Regions from separate parts of the Paenibacillus sp. BT-177 genome, predicted to be linked through region 1. Evidence: riboswitches for the same ligand, from Rfam matches in the RefSeq annotation. Region 1 holds a riboswitch; the other holds the start of a gene.
The links. A riboswitch is a leader RNA that binds a small molecule or an ion and turns the genes downstream of it on or off. The one in region 1 is predicted to bind glycine.
Positions count from the first base shown of each region.

Region 2: another riboswitch for glycine. It lies ahead of OIU26_RS16535 (alanine/glycine:cation symporter family protein); the one in region 1 lies ahead of gcvT (glycine cleavage system aminomethyltransferase GcvT).

Region 1 covers NZ_JAOYTP010000001.1:1,224,053-1,231,968, forward strand. The annotation lists gene OIU26_RS05605 (PTS sugar transporter subunit IIA) at 1-31, opposite strand, end outside; gene OIU26_RS05610 (BglG family transcription antiterminator) at 28-2,103, opposite strand; gene OIU26_RS05615 (PTS mannitol transporter subunit IICB) at 2,187-3,665, opposite strand; gene gcvH (glycine cleavage system protein GcvH) at 4,092-4,490, opposite strand; glycine riboswitch at 4,883-4,982, shown strand; glycine riboswitch at 4,983-5,079, shown strand; gene gcvT (glycine cleavage system aminomethyltransferase GcvT) at 5,159-6,259, shown strand; gene gcvPA (aminomethyl-transferring glycine dehydrogenase subunit GcvPA) at 6,383-7,738, shown strand; gene gcvPB (aminomethyl-transferring glycine dehydrogenase subunit GcvPB) at 7,735-7,916, shown strand, end outside.
Region 2 covers NZ_JAOYTP010000005.1:59,933-67,848, forward strand. The annotation lists gene OIU26_RS16520 (carbohydrate ABC transporter permease) at 1-618, shown strand, start outside; gene OIU26_RS16525 (carbohydrate ABC transporter permease) at 640-1,467, shown strand; gene OIU26_RS16530 (iron-containing alcohol dehydrogenase) at 1,616-2,788, shown strand; gene OIU26_RS16535 (alanine/glycine:cation symporter family protein) at 2,846-4,264, opposite strand; glycine riboswitch at 4,423-4,517, opposite strand; glycine riboswitch at 4,529-4,613, opposite strand; gene OIU26_RS16540 (glycoside hydrolase family 1 protein) at 4,782-6,239, opposite strand; gene OIU26_RS16545 (LacI family DNA-binding transcriptional regulator) at 6,450-7,421, shown strand; gene licT (BglG family transcription antiterminator LicT) at 7,655-7,916, shown strand, end outside.

The DNA.
Region 1 (7,916 bases):
TTTTTATTTTGTCTATCGTCATAATACTCACGGTAGGTTCCTCCCTGTCCCTAATTTACTGTGAAAAAATTCAGCCAGCTCAGTCGATATATAATTGGCAATCTGATCTCTGCTACCGTGTTCCAGTAGTGTAATCATGTCTTCCTGCAGCAGTAATGCACTAATCTCGCTCAATACCTCCAAGCTTTCTTTCGGTAACTCACGAGGTCCCAACATCAGCAGAACGCATTCTACTTGTTCGTCTACATCCGCCAACAGCGGCTCAGCCAGCCTATACAAGGTCAGCGAAGGCTGGCGAATATAGGGACTGCGTGTATGAATTAAAGCAACGGAGGTATCAGCAATCACCTGACTACCTTGGCGCTCTCTTTCCATAAGTTGTTCAGCAACAACAGAAGGCTCTGTGACATTTCCCCGCCCTGCCTCCAATATGCATATAGCCTCTATGGTAGCTGGCATATCCATCCCTTGATTTTCCAGTGGATACACTTGAAATTGCTGTACAATGTGCACAATCTCCTCAAGACTTTTCCGTAGACCAGTAAGCCACTCCATGCCCTGGCCGGGCAGAACAGCCTGTTCCTGACGATGATCACTGAGTTGATTGAGTGTAATATGCTGAATGAAATGACGCAGGCGCTCACTCTCCTCTTGCGTCAGCAGCGGGCTGATTTTGAGATACCGATCCGGCTCAAGCGGCAGCTCCACTGTCGAAATGATCAGATCATAATCCTCCTTGGGAATCCGCGTTGCCTCGTACCATGAGGCCCTATCCACGATTTTGATCTGTGGCAGCTCCTTGGCCAGTCTTGTTGCCAGAAGTCTGGAGGACCCAATTCCGCTCGTGCAGACTACGATTGCTCGAACCTCCCGCTGCAATTGTCGCAGCCGCTCCAACGAAGCGCCAAAATGCATGACCAGAAATCCGATCTCTTCATCTGGTACTTCCATTTCTGTCATATCCGCCGCAGCCTTTTTGACCGAGTCGAACAAGCTGCCGTAATCCTTGCGGATTTGCTGAAGGAGAGGGTTGCGGATCGCTCTCCCTTCCCTCAAACGTTTGAATACTGGAGCCATATGGGCAATTAGCCCTTCACGCAGGACACGATCCTCTGCTAATGGTGTGCCTGTCTCTGCCTCTACACGACGAATCAACTCATGAACCGACTCCAGCAGTACAAGATCATCCAGTGGCAGCAAGCGGGTGGAATGATCCTCAGCATCACGGAACAGCAACCCGAAATAACATCGTTCCGGTTCTGGAAATTCAATATCCAGCGCCGCTGACAACTCTGCGCATATGCGCTCCACCATAGCTGTGCGCAGCATGATATTATCCTCTGAATCTGTTTTCGAATACGAGAGACGATGATCCACAACGTACCCAAGGCGCAGACGTGCCAGAGAAACGCAAATTTGAATCAGCAGTTCCATATATTTGCTTTCCACCATGTTTTTCAGCCATTGATCATGAGGCTGCCAGAGGGCATTCTCCACGGTTAGCAGGTTCTCTCTGCCAATCATCTCCAGCAATTTTTCTGTGACACGTGTTACGGGACGAAGCTCCTCTCCGGAAAACAGATCCGATTCATCCAAATATTCGAGAGCAAGCTCAGAAATCGCCCGTCTTTTGTCTATCTCCCGTCCTGTAATCTCGACACCGTATCCCCGTCTGCGCACAAGCATGAGCCCTCGATCTTCGATCCAGCCTTGTAATTCGTCCAGATCATGACTGACCGTAGTTACTGTGACTTTCAAATCCGATGCTAGCGCCAGCAGCTTGATCGGCTCCTGTGTATCCAGCAGCATGCACAGAACTACAATTTTTCTCTCCTCAGCCGAGTATTCGTCTGACTTCGTATGCAGCAATTGCTCCCGCAGACTTGCAAGCTGAATCGGGTCGGCATCCACAAAAATACCGATCCCTGATTTTTTCTCCAGCTTTACCTCATGAGCCGCCAACCAACATTCAACTGCGCCAAGTTCCCGATGAACCGTCCTTGTGCTGACATTGATCTTCTCAGCAATTTCCCCGGCCGTAACCTCTTGGGGCTGCTCCAAAAGATACTCTACGATGTCAGATTGTCGTTTCGTAATATTCATAAGCGCATACCGTTCCTTCCCAAGCTCTCATCCCTTCCAGCAGGAAATACAAACTGTATACAGCCGGCCTGACTTTATGGGGATTAAGAATCGGATTTCAGCCGTTCAACCAGCGCTTCGTATTCAGGGCTCTTCAGGAAATTGTCAATGGAAATGTGCTCAGCATTCGGGGCTACCGTTTTAGCCCGGTCTGTCAACGTTTTTTGTGTAATGACAATATCCGCATCCTGTGGAATTTCACTGATTGCCGTATTCGTTACCGTAACGCCCACGCCCGCCTGTTTCATTTTTTTGCGCAAAATTGAGGCTCCCATGGCGCTTGAACCCATACCTGCATCACAGGAAAAGACAATTTTATTCACCTCGGATTTATCCTTAAGCGTTCGATCTGCGGCAATCTCGGCAGCACGATCGGATGCGCGGTTATCTTCCATTACAGTGGCGTTAGCACTTGCACCCTTGCTTTGATTTTTCATATCTTTCAGACGGGATGCAGCTTCCTCCAGCCCCTCTTCCTTTTGCTTACCAGTTTTGAGTAATACTGCGGCAACCGCAAAGGATACGACCGCAGCTGCGATTACTCCGCTCAGCATCGGCAAATATCCGCCTTTGGGTGTCATCAGGAAGTAAGCAATGATACTGCCTGGTGAAGGAGCAGCAACCAGTCCGGCACCTGTCAACATAAAACAGAAGGTTCCCACAACACCCCCTGCTATAGCAGCGAGAATCAGAATCGGCTTCATCAAAATATAAGGGAAATAAATTTCATGAATCCCGCCGAAAAAATGAATAATGACTGCACCAGGAGCAGACGACTTCGCAGAGCCTTTACCGAACAGGCAATAGGCCAGCAAAATACCGAGTCCCGGGCCAGGATTGGATTCAAGCATGAACAAAACGGATTTTCCTGTTCTTGCAGCTTCCTCCAGCGCAATCGGACTCAATACTCCATGATTCAGTGCGTTGTTGAGAAATAATACTTTTCCGGGCTCAATAATGAGATTGACAAGCGGTAGTAGCCCTGCGTTCACGAGGAACTGTACCCCTGTCGACAACACTTGACTGATGGTTTGCACGACCGGGCCGATCGCCACATGCGCTAGTAGTGCTAGAATGGCACCGATAATCCCAGCCGAGAAATTATTGACCAGCATTTCAAAACCTGATTTGACTTTGCCCTCAATGGCCTTATCGAACTTCTTCAATATCCATGCAGCCAGCGGACCAGCTACCATCGCACCCAGGAACATCGGGATATCGGCCCCCACAATGACACCCATCGTCATAATGGCACCGATCACACCTCCACGCTGTCCGTGAATCATTGTGCCTCCCGTGTAACCGATCAACAGCGGCAGCAAATAATTTTTCATCGGGTCAACCAGTTGTGCAAACCCCTCATTCGGGAACCACCCGGTCGGAATAAAAAGTGCTGTAATTAATCCCCACGCAATAAAGGCTCCCATATTGGGCATAACCATACCGCTGAGAAAACGGCCAAAACGCTGTACGGCGACACGAGCGCCACCGCTTGAACTGGACTTTGTGTCCACTGTGCTCATATTCATATCCTCCTTGTGAGTAACTAGCATCACTACCTTTTCTTAAAATTCATACTAAATGACAGCGCTCTCTTCATCAACGAAATGAAAACGTACTTTCGTCATGAACGTTGATGACAACATTTAAATTTAAAATAACGGACAACGTATTATACCTGCATAATTCTTCTTAATATGACCGATAACAATAGAAATTAGTCGAAAAAACAGTGCTGTAAATCTGCACCTTATATAGAGGAGCTCACCTCTAAATCTAATAAATTGACGTAATTACGTCTTCTAAAAGACAACAAAAAAATAGCCGCCATGTCAGATCATAGCGACTATTTTATACACAAAACGAGCGGACTAACGATGCTTTTATTCAATTCAATATCCATATAAAAATTTAGAATAAAGCGCTAATATTCCATCTTATATTGCTCATTATTGTTCATCCGAAATCAACTGCTCGTACTGATCCGCAGACAGCAGCTTGCTCAGAGCTTTCTCGACATCATTGCCCATCTCTACTTCGATCATCCAACCCTCTTCATAGGGTGATTCATTCACCAGCTCAGGTGTACTTTCCAGAGCTTCATTTACTTTCAAAACGGTTCCCGTCACCGGAGCAAAAAGATCGGATACGGTCTTCACCGATTCAATTGTACCAATCTCCGTCCCCTGTCCAATCGTTGTTCCCGCCCCAGGTAATTCCACAAAAACAATATCACCCAATTGATGCTGTGCAAAGTCTGTAATGCCGATCCGCAACGTCCCATCCACTGTGCGCTGAACCCACTCATGTTCGTCTGTATACCAAAGTTGCTGTTTCACTTCACTCATCCTGCTTCGCCTCACTTCCACATGAATAAAATGCTTTTGATCACCTGTATTAGACAAGTTAAGATTATGACAACAAGAACATCCATGTCAATAATACTAACAAAAATACTCCATACCAACTAATATAGCGCAGTCTATAAAAAATGATAACTTGTAACAAACGCTTACATATCCTTATTTATACAATAAATGTTTTTCATATTGTTTTATATGACATTTTTATTGACATTTTGAATGGATTTGCGTATTAATGGGTTATAGTAATTGCTTTTGAAAATACCTCGACAACTGCAAACGCGGATGAACGCGGAGGGAGAGACTACCAAAAATATTCGCATCGCTGTTGTCGTTTGTGAGACAGTTGGGCACGCGAATCGGATCAAGTTGTTATCTGCAAAACCGGGTAACATACCGTTGATCCAAAAGGTAGCGCCGAAGGAGTAAACTTGCATTGCAGGTGAATCTCTCAGGCAAAAGGACCTCTGCCGGACGCATCTCTGGAGAGCATCCGTGAAAAGAGCGGATCACCCAAGGGGAAACCTGGTTCACACCGGGGTAACTTTCTGGTATCAAGGACAGAGCTGAAAGAAGAGTATGGACTGCCGTCTATACGTTTCTTTTAGCCTGTCTTTTTTGTTTAGCCGATTACACTGGATAGGAGTGGAAAAATGTCTAATTTGCGAAGAACACCACTATATTCGTCCTACGGGACGCAGCCCGGGGTTCGTTGTATTGACTTTGGCGGGTGGGAACTCCCCGTTCAGTTTAGCGGCATTCAAAAGGAGCATGAGGCCGTCCGACAACGTGCAGGTTTATTCGATGTATCGCATATGGGCGAGTTCTTGGTTGAAGGCAAAGAAGCTGAGGCTTTTTTGCAACAGGTAACCACAAATGATGTCAGCCATTTGGAACCGGGCCAAGCACAATATTCACTCCTGTGTTACCCCGATGGAGGCGTAGTGGATGACTTGCTTGTATATTGCAAAGGACCAGAGCGCTACATGCTCGTTGTGAATGCCTCCAACATCGACAAAGATTGGGATTGGCTCATACGCCACGTACCAGCATCGGTTCATCTGGAGAATGTGTCTGATGCGATAGCATTGCTGGCATTACAAGGACCGGAAGCAGCACGTATTACCGCAGCCGTGACAGATACAGATATTACGAATCTGGCATCTTTCCGATTCCATGAGAACGTGCAATTGTTCGGAGCAAAAGCACTTGTCTCGCGAACTGGATATACCGGCGAAGACGGTTTTGAATTTTATATCTCTGCTGAGGAAGCACCCGCCGTGTGGGATGGTTTGCTTCGTTGCGGTGAATCGTATGGACTGATTCCCGCTGGACTTGGTGCTCGCGATACGCTGCGCTTCGAGGCACGGCTACCGTTGTACGGACAGGAGTTATCTGCCACAATTTCACCGCTTGAGGCTGGTTTAGGTTTCTTCGTCAAGTTGAACAAAGGAGATTTTATCGGCAGGGAAGCACTGCAACGTCAAAAAGAACAAGGAATTCCTCGCAAGTTGATCGGGCTGGAAATGATTGACCGCGGTATCCCGCGCGCTCATTATCCGGTGTTCGCTGAAGGTCAACACATCGGTGAGGTCACAACGGGTACTCAATCGCCCACCTTGAAGCGTAATCTGGGGCTGGCCCTGGTGGACAGTCGTTTTAGCACCCTATCGACACCGCTGGAGGTCGAAATTCGTGGTAAACGCCTGCGTGCGGAAGTGGTCCCAGCCCCCTTTTATAAACGGCTACGCTGATCTTAATCCTCTTCATTCTAAAAAAGCGATCATGTCAGAAATAAAATTCTGGATTTTCCAATTACGACTATGTATTAGCTAATTTACTATCTAAATTTTGCTTTTCGAAAGGAGCCAGAACCTATGAAGCAGCATCGCTATCTCCCCATGACCGAACAAGACCAAACCGAAATGCTGCGTGTGGTGGGCGTATCATCCATTGATGATTTATTCAGTGACATTCCAGAGGCTATTCGATACCAAGGGGAACTCCCTCTTTCCTCTCGGCTCGACGAAAGAGCCTTAACCCGCCACATGACCGAGCTGGCCGGACGAAACGCCAATACAGATACACATGCCAGCTTTCTTGGTGCAGGTATTTATGATCATCATATTCCATCCGTTATCCAACACATCACCTCACGTTCCGAATTTTACACAGCCTACACCCCCTATCAGCCGGAAGTAAGCCAGGGCGAGCTGCAAGCCATTTTTGAATTCCAGTCGTATATTTGCGAATTGACAGGTATGGCGGTAGCTAATGCCAGCATGTACGATGGGGCTACAGCTCTGGCGGAAGCGGGCTCATTGGCCGCTTCCGCCACGCGTCGTAAACAGCTTATCGTATCAAGGTCTGTCCATCCAGAGGCACGTCAGGTATTGGCAGCCTATGCACGCGGATTGGATTTGGACATTGTGGAAATCGGCTGTTCGGATGGCGTAACGGATGTCGATGTACTAGCCACGGCCGTATCGGAACAGACGGCGGCTGTTTTGATCCAAAATCCCAACTTTTTCGGAGCCGTGGAAAATCTGAAGCCGATGGCTGACCTCATCCATGCGCATCAAGGGCTTATGGTTGTTAGTGCCAATCCACTGGCACTAGGCTTGCTAGAGACCCCTGGTAAGCAAGGCGCGGATATTGTTGTAGGAGACGCGCAGCCACTTGGGATCTCGTCCTCCCTCGGCGGTCCGACCTGCGGTTACTTCGCCGTTTCCCAGGCGCATATGCGCCGTATCCCTGGGCGTATCGTAGGCCAAACCACAGACCGTAACGGCAAACGCGGCTTCGTGCTGACCTTACAAGCGCGGGAACAGCATATCCGCCGCGAAAAGGCCACGTCTAACATTTGCTCCAATCAAGCGTTGCTCGCTTTATCTGCATCTGTATATTTGTCTGTCATGGGTAGACAGGGGATCAAGGAAGTAGCCGAGCTAAATTTGCATAAAAGCCGTTATGCGTTAGAGCAATTGCTGAGCTTGAAAGGTGTATCTACCTCGTTTAATGCACCAACCTTTAATGAGTTTGCCCTTAAACTGCCTGAGGGTACAGATATGAGCAAACTCCAGGCCGAGCTGCTAGCTGCCGGATTTATCGCTGGCTACGATTTGGGCCGGGACTATGAGGAACTTGCTGGTCACATGCTGATTGCCGTGACGGAGCAAAGAACCAAAGAAGAGATTGACCAATTTGTACACACCTTGGGGGGATTGCTATGACACACACCGGACAGGATCAGAAACAAGAACTGTTAAAGGAACACGATCAAACGCTCATTTTTGAATTGAGCCGTCCGGGTCGCATCGCTTATTCCCTTCCCGATTGCGACGTTCCCCGTCGCCCGGTGGCAGAGCTTTTGCCGGATTATGCGCTGCGCAGCCAACCTGCGGCATTACC
Region 2 (7,916 bases), on a different contig from region 1:
CTTATTGTTGCCTTTCTGCTTTATGCCCCTTTTGTGAAATTGCGCACCTTATGGCGAGTTGGATTCTTCCTGCCCAATGTGACGTCTATTGTTGCTGTTGCCATCATCTTCGGCGCCTTATTTGCCAACAATTTTGGATTTCTCAACTATCTTCTGCAGCTTTTGGGGCTACCTATGATCCAATGGCTCAATGTGCCGTGGGGTATCCAAATCGCCATTTCTTCCATGGTCGTCTGGAGATGGATGGGCTACAACGCCATCATCTATCTGGCTGGACTCCAGAGTATTCCGCATGTGCTGTATGAGGCCGCCAAAATAGACGGCGCAACCGGAGCACAGGCTTTTTTCCGCATCACCATTCCCATGTTGCGTCCAGTGATTTTGTTTACGGTCATTACGTCCACCATCGGCGGTATGCAGCTCTTCACTGAGCCACAGGTTCTGGTCGGTAATGATGGCGGTTCCGGGGCAAGTGGCATGACCATCGTTTTATACCTGTACCGCGAGTCGTTCATCAACAACTATTTTGGATATGGTGCTGCCGTCGGATGGGGTATGTTTCTCATCATTGCCGTATTCTCCATCATCAATTGGAAACTCGTTCAAGGTAAAAAATAACGATGGAAGGAGCGTCACAACATGATGCAGACACGTGCAAAATCCATTGTTCTATATGCCGGGCTGTTGGTGGGGATCATCCTGTCGATGTTTCCGTTTTACTGGCTGATCGTCATGGCGACCCGTACAACCTCAGACATCTATCGTTTTCCGCCACAATTGTGGTTCGGTAGCCACTTCCTGGATAACATAACGAGAGTATTGCAGCAGATTGATTTTGCTGGAGCTTTTTTTAATACCCTTTTTGTAGCCAGTTCTGTTACCGTATTGGTGCTGTTTTTTGATTCACTGGCTGGTTTTGCATTCGCCAAGTTTGATTTTCCGGGCAAAAAGGGGCTATTCGTCATACTGCTTGCAACAATGATGGTCCCTTCACAACTTTCGCTCGTCCCTTCCTTTGTCATGATGGCTTCCTTTGGATGGGTAGGTACGTTCAAAGCGCTCATCATCCCAGGTATGGTAAATGCTTTCGGCATTTTCTGGATCCGCCAGTATGCAGAAGAATCCATTCCCAAAGAGCTGCTGGATGCGGGGCGTATGGACGGGTGCAGCTTTTTTCGGCTGTACTGGAATGTAGCACTACCGATTTTAAGACCTGCGTTCGCTTTTCTCGGCGCATTTACCTTTATAGGAGCTTGGAATGATTACTTATGGCCGTTAATCGTTTTAACGGATGAGCGCAAATTCACCCTCCAGATTGCATTGTCGCAGTTGAACGGGATTTACAATACGGATTATGCGATGGTCATTGCTGGCACCCTGCTGGCTGTACTTCCTCTTATTATTTTGTTTCTTTTTATCAGCCGCCAATTTATTTCCGATCTTGCCGCTGGAGCGATCAAAGATTAGCCTTCACTTGATTCCCCTTATTCTTTTCATGTATAATTGTTAATCGTCATTTCAAATAGCTTACATGGCCAAGTCAGATATTAACGAGCTAGTCAAGATAAGAGATTACAATTTGAACATGAACTATGAACTGAGGGGAACCTTCCAGATGAACAAATTCACATATTATAATCCCACCAAATTAATTTTTGGAGAAAATCAAATTGAACAATTGCAGCAAGAGCTGTTGAATTACGGCAAAAACATTTTGCTGGTATATGGAGGCGGAAGTGTCAAGCGAAATGGTTTGTATGAACAGGTATTAAACGCGTTAGAGCCTCTGTACCTCAACATTCATGAATTGGCGGGCGTTGAACCCAATCCGCGCTTGTCTACCGTTAAGAGGGGCATCGAGATTTGCCGAAATGAAAAAATAGACTTCCTGCTTGCAGTTGGCGGCGGAAGCGTTATTGATTGCACCAAAGCCATCGCAGCAGGGGCTGAATATGACGGCGATGTGTGGGATATTATCAACAAAAAACATATGCCAACCCAGGCTTTGCCCTTCGGTTCCATCCTTACACTCGCCGCCACGGGTTCGGAAATGAATCCGGATTCTGTCATCACCAGCTGGGAAACGAACGAGAAATACGTGTGGGGCAGCGCGGTGACGCATCCTAAATTCTCCATCTTGGACCCGAAAAACACCTTTTCTGTGCCACGTGATCAGACGGTTTATGGCATGGTGGATATGATGAGCCACGTCTTTGAACAGTACTTTCACAATGTTAAAAATACACCGCTGCAAGATCGTATGTGCTTTTCCGTGCTGCAAACCGTGATTGAGGCGGCACCTAAGCTGCTGGTGGATTTGCACAACTATGAGCATCGCGAAACGATATTATATGCTGGGACGATTGCCCTGAACGGTACGCTGCAAATGGGCTACTTCGGGGATTGGGCTTCGCATACCATTGAACATGCACTATCTGCTGTATATGATATTCCTCATGCTGGCGGTCTAGCGATTCTGTTTCCCAACTGGATGAGACATACAGTGGATCAGGATGCTGCACGCATGAAGCGGCTGATGCTCAGTATGTTCGACTTGGACACTGTAGGTAAAACTGACAGAGAAATTGCCTTGGAAGGTATTGACCGTCTAAGTGCGTTCTGGACAAGTCTTGGTGCCCCTTCTACCCTGGCCGATTACAACATTAATGATGAACAATTGGAAAACATCGCAAGCATTGCGGCCCGTGAAATGGAGCACGGAGGTTTCGGTAATTATCAAAAGCTGAAACAGGAAGATATTTTAGCTATTTTGCGTGCATCGTTATAACAATTAAAAGGGAGTGTCCTCAAGCCTGTGATGGCTGAGAGCACTCCCTTTTATTATTTATGAATTGATCGTTTGTCCTTTTTCTTCTACTTGAATAGCCGCCCCTACATTGGCACCTGCAAGAATGCCCTTTTTCTTATTAGGGTACAAAGAGTTCATATAGGTTCGGGTTTCTGCAACGACAATGCCTGACAAGCCGAGCAGTGCAATCAGGTTCGGAAAAGCCATCATTGCGTTAAAAATATCTGCCAGCAGCCAAATCGCATCCAATTTAATGAACGCGCCCCCGCCAACCAGTACAATGAACAAATAACGATAAGGCTTGATCCACTTGACCCCAAGCAAATATTCAACACAGCGTTCTCCGTAATAGTTCCAGCCGAGCATGGTGGTGAATGCGAACATAATCAGGATGATGGTGAGCAGTTCTGCTCCCAGCGGAAATGCACTGGAAAATGCTTGCTGAGTCATCAAGCCTGCATCGGTAGGCCCGCTCCACACCCCGCTAACCAGTAACGTCAACCCGGTCATCACACAAATAACCATCGTATCAATAAATACGCCTGTCATGGAAATCAGCCCTTGTTCTGCAGGCCATTTGGTTTTGGCAGCTGCGGCTGCAATCGGTGCGCTCCCCAATCCAGCTTCGTTGGCAAAAATACCTCTGGCTACCCCACTGCGCATGGCCAGCATAATCGTAGCTCCTGCAAATCCGCCGGTTGCCGATGTAGTTGAAAATGCCGAATGAAGCACAAGCGCAATTGCGGCAGGAAGTTGGTCAGCAAATCGAATCAGTACAATGATACAAATTAATACATACAGGCCTGTTTTAAAAGGAACGACCTTCGTCGATACCTTGGCAATGCTTTTGAGTCCACCAATGGTCACAAGACCTGTAAGGACAGCAATTGTCAGCGCCGTTACAATCGGCGGAACGCCAAAACTGTTTTCAGTCGAAGATACAATCGCCTTGACCTGAGGGAATGTTCCAATTCCGAACAACGCTACCAGCATCCCTGAAAAAGCAAACAGCATCGCCAACGGTTTAAAACGGCGTCCCAGGCCTTTTTCAATATAATACATCGGGCCGCCGGAAAATTGTCCATTCCGATCCTTCACCCGGTATTTTACCGCAAGTACACCTTCCGCATATTTCGTCGCCATCCCAAAGAAGGCTGCAACGACCATCCAGAACAAGGCACCCGGCCCGCCCAGCTTAATGGCTGTCGCTACACCGACAATACTTCCTGTACCGACGGTAGCCGCCAATGCCGTACTCAAAGCCGCAAAACTACTTACATCCCCGCTACCTTCATTCGGGGCCTTACCGATGAGCTTGATCGCGAGGGGCAGGCGGAATACCTGCAACATTTTTAGACGTATGGTCAGCCATAACCCCGTTCCCATAACAAGGATGATGAGAGGCGCCCCCCATATCCAACTGCTAATCGTTTCTAACACATGTACCAAATTCATTTCAACCCGCTCCTCCAGCATAGTAGAAAACAAAAAAGAGTCAAATCTGTTGATTCGACTCCTGGAGAGGTTAAAGGCACGAAAAAATACAACCATCTTGTGCAGGATTTCACCTCTAAAAGCTTATAAAAAGCCTAGGGCTATCCCTGTCACAGGTTATTCGCGTCTCTGTCCTTTTGCCTGAGAGTTTAAGCAGATGTGATCTGCGGTGCACCTTCGGCGCCCAATTAAGGGTCTCTCCAGAGTTCTGTCCGTTTACGGTCCCTGCTCGTTGCTGTAAATCAGCCTAAGCACCTGAGAGTTTTGCCCCTTCGGTTGGAACTTTCATTCCATCTCCCGCAAACATCAACCAGACATATGAAATTTTTATTCATTATACAGAAAAATTTCAGCTTATTACAAGTGAAAAATTTGTGAAGCCCTCGGAAAGAATCAATAGAGTGTCTATACAAAAAGCGGGTACAGCAGATTGCATCCTGAGGATTTTCTCTGCTGTACCCGCCAAAACGATATGGAATTATAATTCTTCACCGTTGGTTGCTATCACATTTTTATACCAGTTAAATGAGTCCTTTTTGGAGCGTTGAAGCGTTCCGTTACCGTCATCATCCAGATCAACGTAAATAAATCCGTAGCGCTTGGACATTTCGGACGTAGACATGCTCACAAGGTCGATAGGTCCCCAGCTGGTGTAACCAATCAGATCAACACCGTCAGCAATCGCTTCCTTCATTTGGGCAATATGCTGACGCAAGTAATCAATGCGATACGTGTCATGCACAGAGCCGTCTTCTTCTACCTTATCATACGCACCCAGGCCATTTTCCACGATGAACAGTGGCTTTTGATAGCGATCATAAAACGTATTCAGTGTAACACGCAGGCCGATCGGATCGATCTGCCATCCCCAGTCGGAGGACTGCAAATACGGATTTTTCACACCGCCTATCAGGTTCCCTGCTGCCTTTTCGCCTTCTGGCCCTGCCGATACGGTCAAGGTCATATAGTAACTAAATGAGATAAAATCGACCGTGTTATTTTTCAAAATTTCGGCATCGCCGGGTTCTGTCTGGATCACAATATTATTTTCTTCAAAATAGCGGTTCATATAGTTGGGATATTCCCCACTAGCATGCACATCCGTAAAGAACAGGTTCATTTGATTTTCATGCTGTGCTTTCAGGATATCTTCTGGGTTACACGTATGTGGGTAGCTTTCAATGCGGGCCAGCATACAGCCGATCTGAGCGCCCGGAATGATCTCATGTCCCCGTTTGGTCGCCAATGCACTTGCTACAAATTGATGGTGCAATGCTTGATATATCGCTTGTTGCTTGTTTTCTACACGGTCAATAACCACACCGCCGCCTGTAAACGGGCTCATAGTCATGACATTAATTTCGTTAAAGGTCAGCCAGTATTTTACTTTATCCTTATAGCGTGTAAATACCGTTTCGGCATATTTTACGTAATGATCCACGACTTCGCGTCCCAACCAGCCATTATATTTCTGTGTCAAACCTAGCGGTGTTTCATAATGCGACAGTGTTACCAAAGGCTCAATACCATACTTGCGCAGCTCATCGAATACATTGTCGTAGAATTGCAATCCTGCTTCATTCGGCTCGGCATCATATCCATTCGGGAAAATCCGCGACCAGTGGATGGACATCCGGAATACTTTAAAGCCCATTTCTGCAAACAAGGCAATATCTTCTTTGTAGTGGTGGTAAAAGTCCACACCTTCACGCTTTGGAAAACGGGCGTTTACCTTCCCTGCCAAGATGTCCTCCAGTCGTTCGGACGAAATTTCTATAGCATGATCGTTCTTACGTTCTGATTTAGGTACATAGGCTATCATGTCTGCGCTGGACAGACCTTTTCCATCTACGTCAAAAGCACCTTCCAATTGGTTGGCTGCAGTTGCCCCGCCCCAGAGGAAGTTTTTCGGGAATCCTTTTAGCGTCTTCGTCATGGTATGAAAACCTCTTTCCTTAATTTAATGTTTTCACTTTAGTCAGTAACCCGTCAGGTGCTGCAATGCGAATCCATAACTAACGGTAACCGTTCTCCTTTGAAATGCATCGACAGATGCTTTAAAATAGACGTAATGCCCTCATAAGCATCCTAATTGTTGTAACGCGTTTCATGTCAAGTATTTTTTTCTTAGGTGAGGAGAAGCATCATGTCGAATCTTGATCAAATTGCAAAACTGGCGGGCTTTTCCAAAGCTACGGTATCCAGAGTGTTAAATCAGTCCCCCCATGTAAGCCACGAAACCAGAACTAAAATTTTGAAAATCATGCAGGAATTGGATTATGTTCCTAATCGGAATGCGATTTCTTTATCCAAGGGCCAAACGCTTCAGATTGGTATCATCACATCAACTATTAATGAAATTGTTCTGGCATTTCTGGACAGCTTTGTAGAAATCGCAGGACAATATGAATTTCAAACCATTATTTATACTTCGGGAGAAGACAAAAAGAAAGAGCTTCAAGCTTTCGAGGATTTAAAAAGAAAAAGAGTCGATGCGCTGGTTATCATTTCCTGCGTGAATGACACTGATTTTTTGAGTACTTATTGCAAATATGGACCGATCGTGGCATGGCAGCGAATGGAGCATACCGATATTCGCTCCGTCGCAATGGATCAGTATGAAGGATATATGTTAGCGCTCAAACATTTGATACAAAAAGGCTATACACGTATAGCCAATGCTTTTGGTCGTCCAAGCAGCATCAATACTCACAGCAGACAACGAGCTTATGAGCAGATCATGAGTGAACACAATCTGCCAGTGTTGCAGCACTGGAACTATTCTTCTATTTATAACATTCGTGACGGCGAACAGGTTGTGCGCAATTTATTACAGCATCGTGAGGAATTTCCGGAGGCTATTTTGTGTGCAAACGATTATGTAGCAGTGGGCATTCTCTGCGAAGCGCGCAGACAATTGCTGAAGGTACCAGAAGATCTGGCGATTATTGGGTTTGATAACACGGAGCTGGCGCACACGATGGGAATTACAACGGTTCAAAATCCCATTATGGCTCAGGCACAAAATGCTTTTTTCATGCTTTCTCCTCAGCTGATTGGACGCCAAATGGAGCTTCATTCGCTGGAGTACAGCCTCATTGAGCGTACGACCACTTAAAGTTACTGTTGACTCGCAAACTAGGCAAATGGGCGTTAATATAAAATATTTTTTGTCGAAAGAGAATAAAATATGTTGAAATCGCTTTTTTTTGTGCTACAATAGCACTATATCGAAGGATTGTGACCGGTGATGCGGGCAATGCCTGAGTTCAATTGAGTGCTATTGCTAACAATAGTATTGAATTGTGCTTGGGCATTTTTTATTGGTAAAGGATGGGAGGGGGAACTTCAATGATTATTGAGAAGGTGCTCAATAACAACGTCCTGTTGACTAAAAATGATAAAGGCAAAGAGGTTATCGTCATGGGAAGAGGTATTTCCTTCAAAAAGGTGGCTGGCGACCAAGTCGATGATCATAAAATAGATAAGATTTTCATGTTAAATGAAAACGAGTTCACGGCCAGACTAACTGAGCTGCTGAACGATATTCCCGTGTCTCATCTGGAGGTCGTGAATGAAATCGTGACCCATGCAGCAGAAGTGCTGGATACGG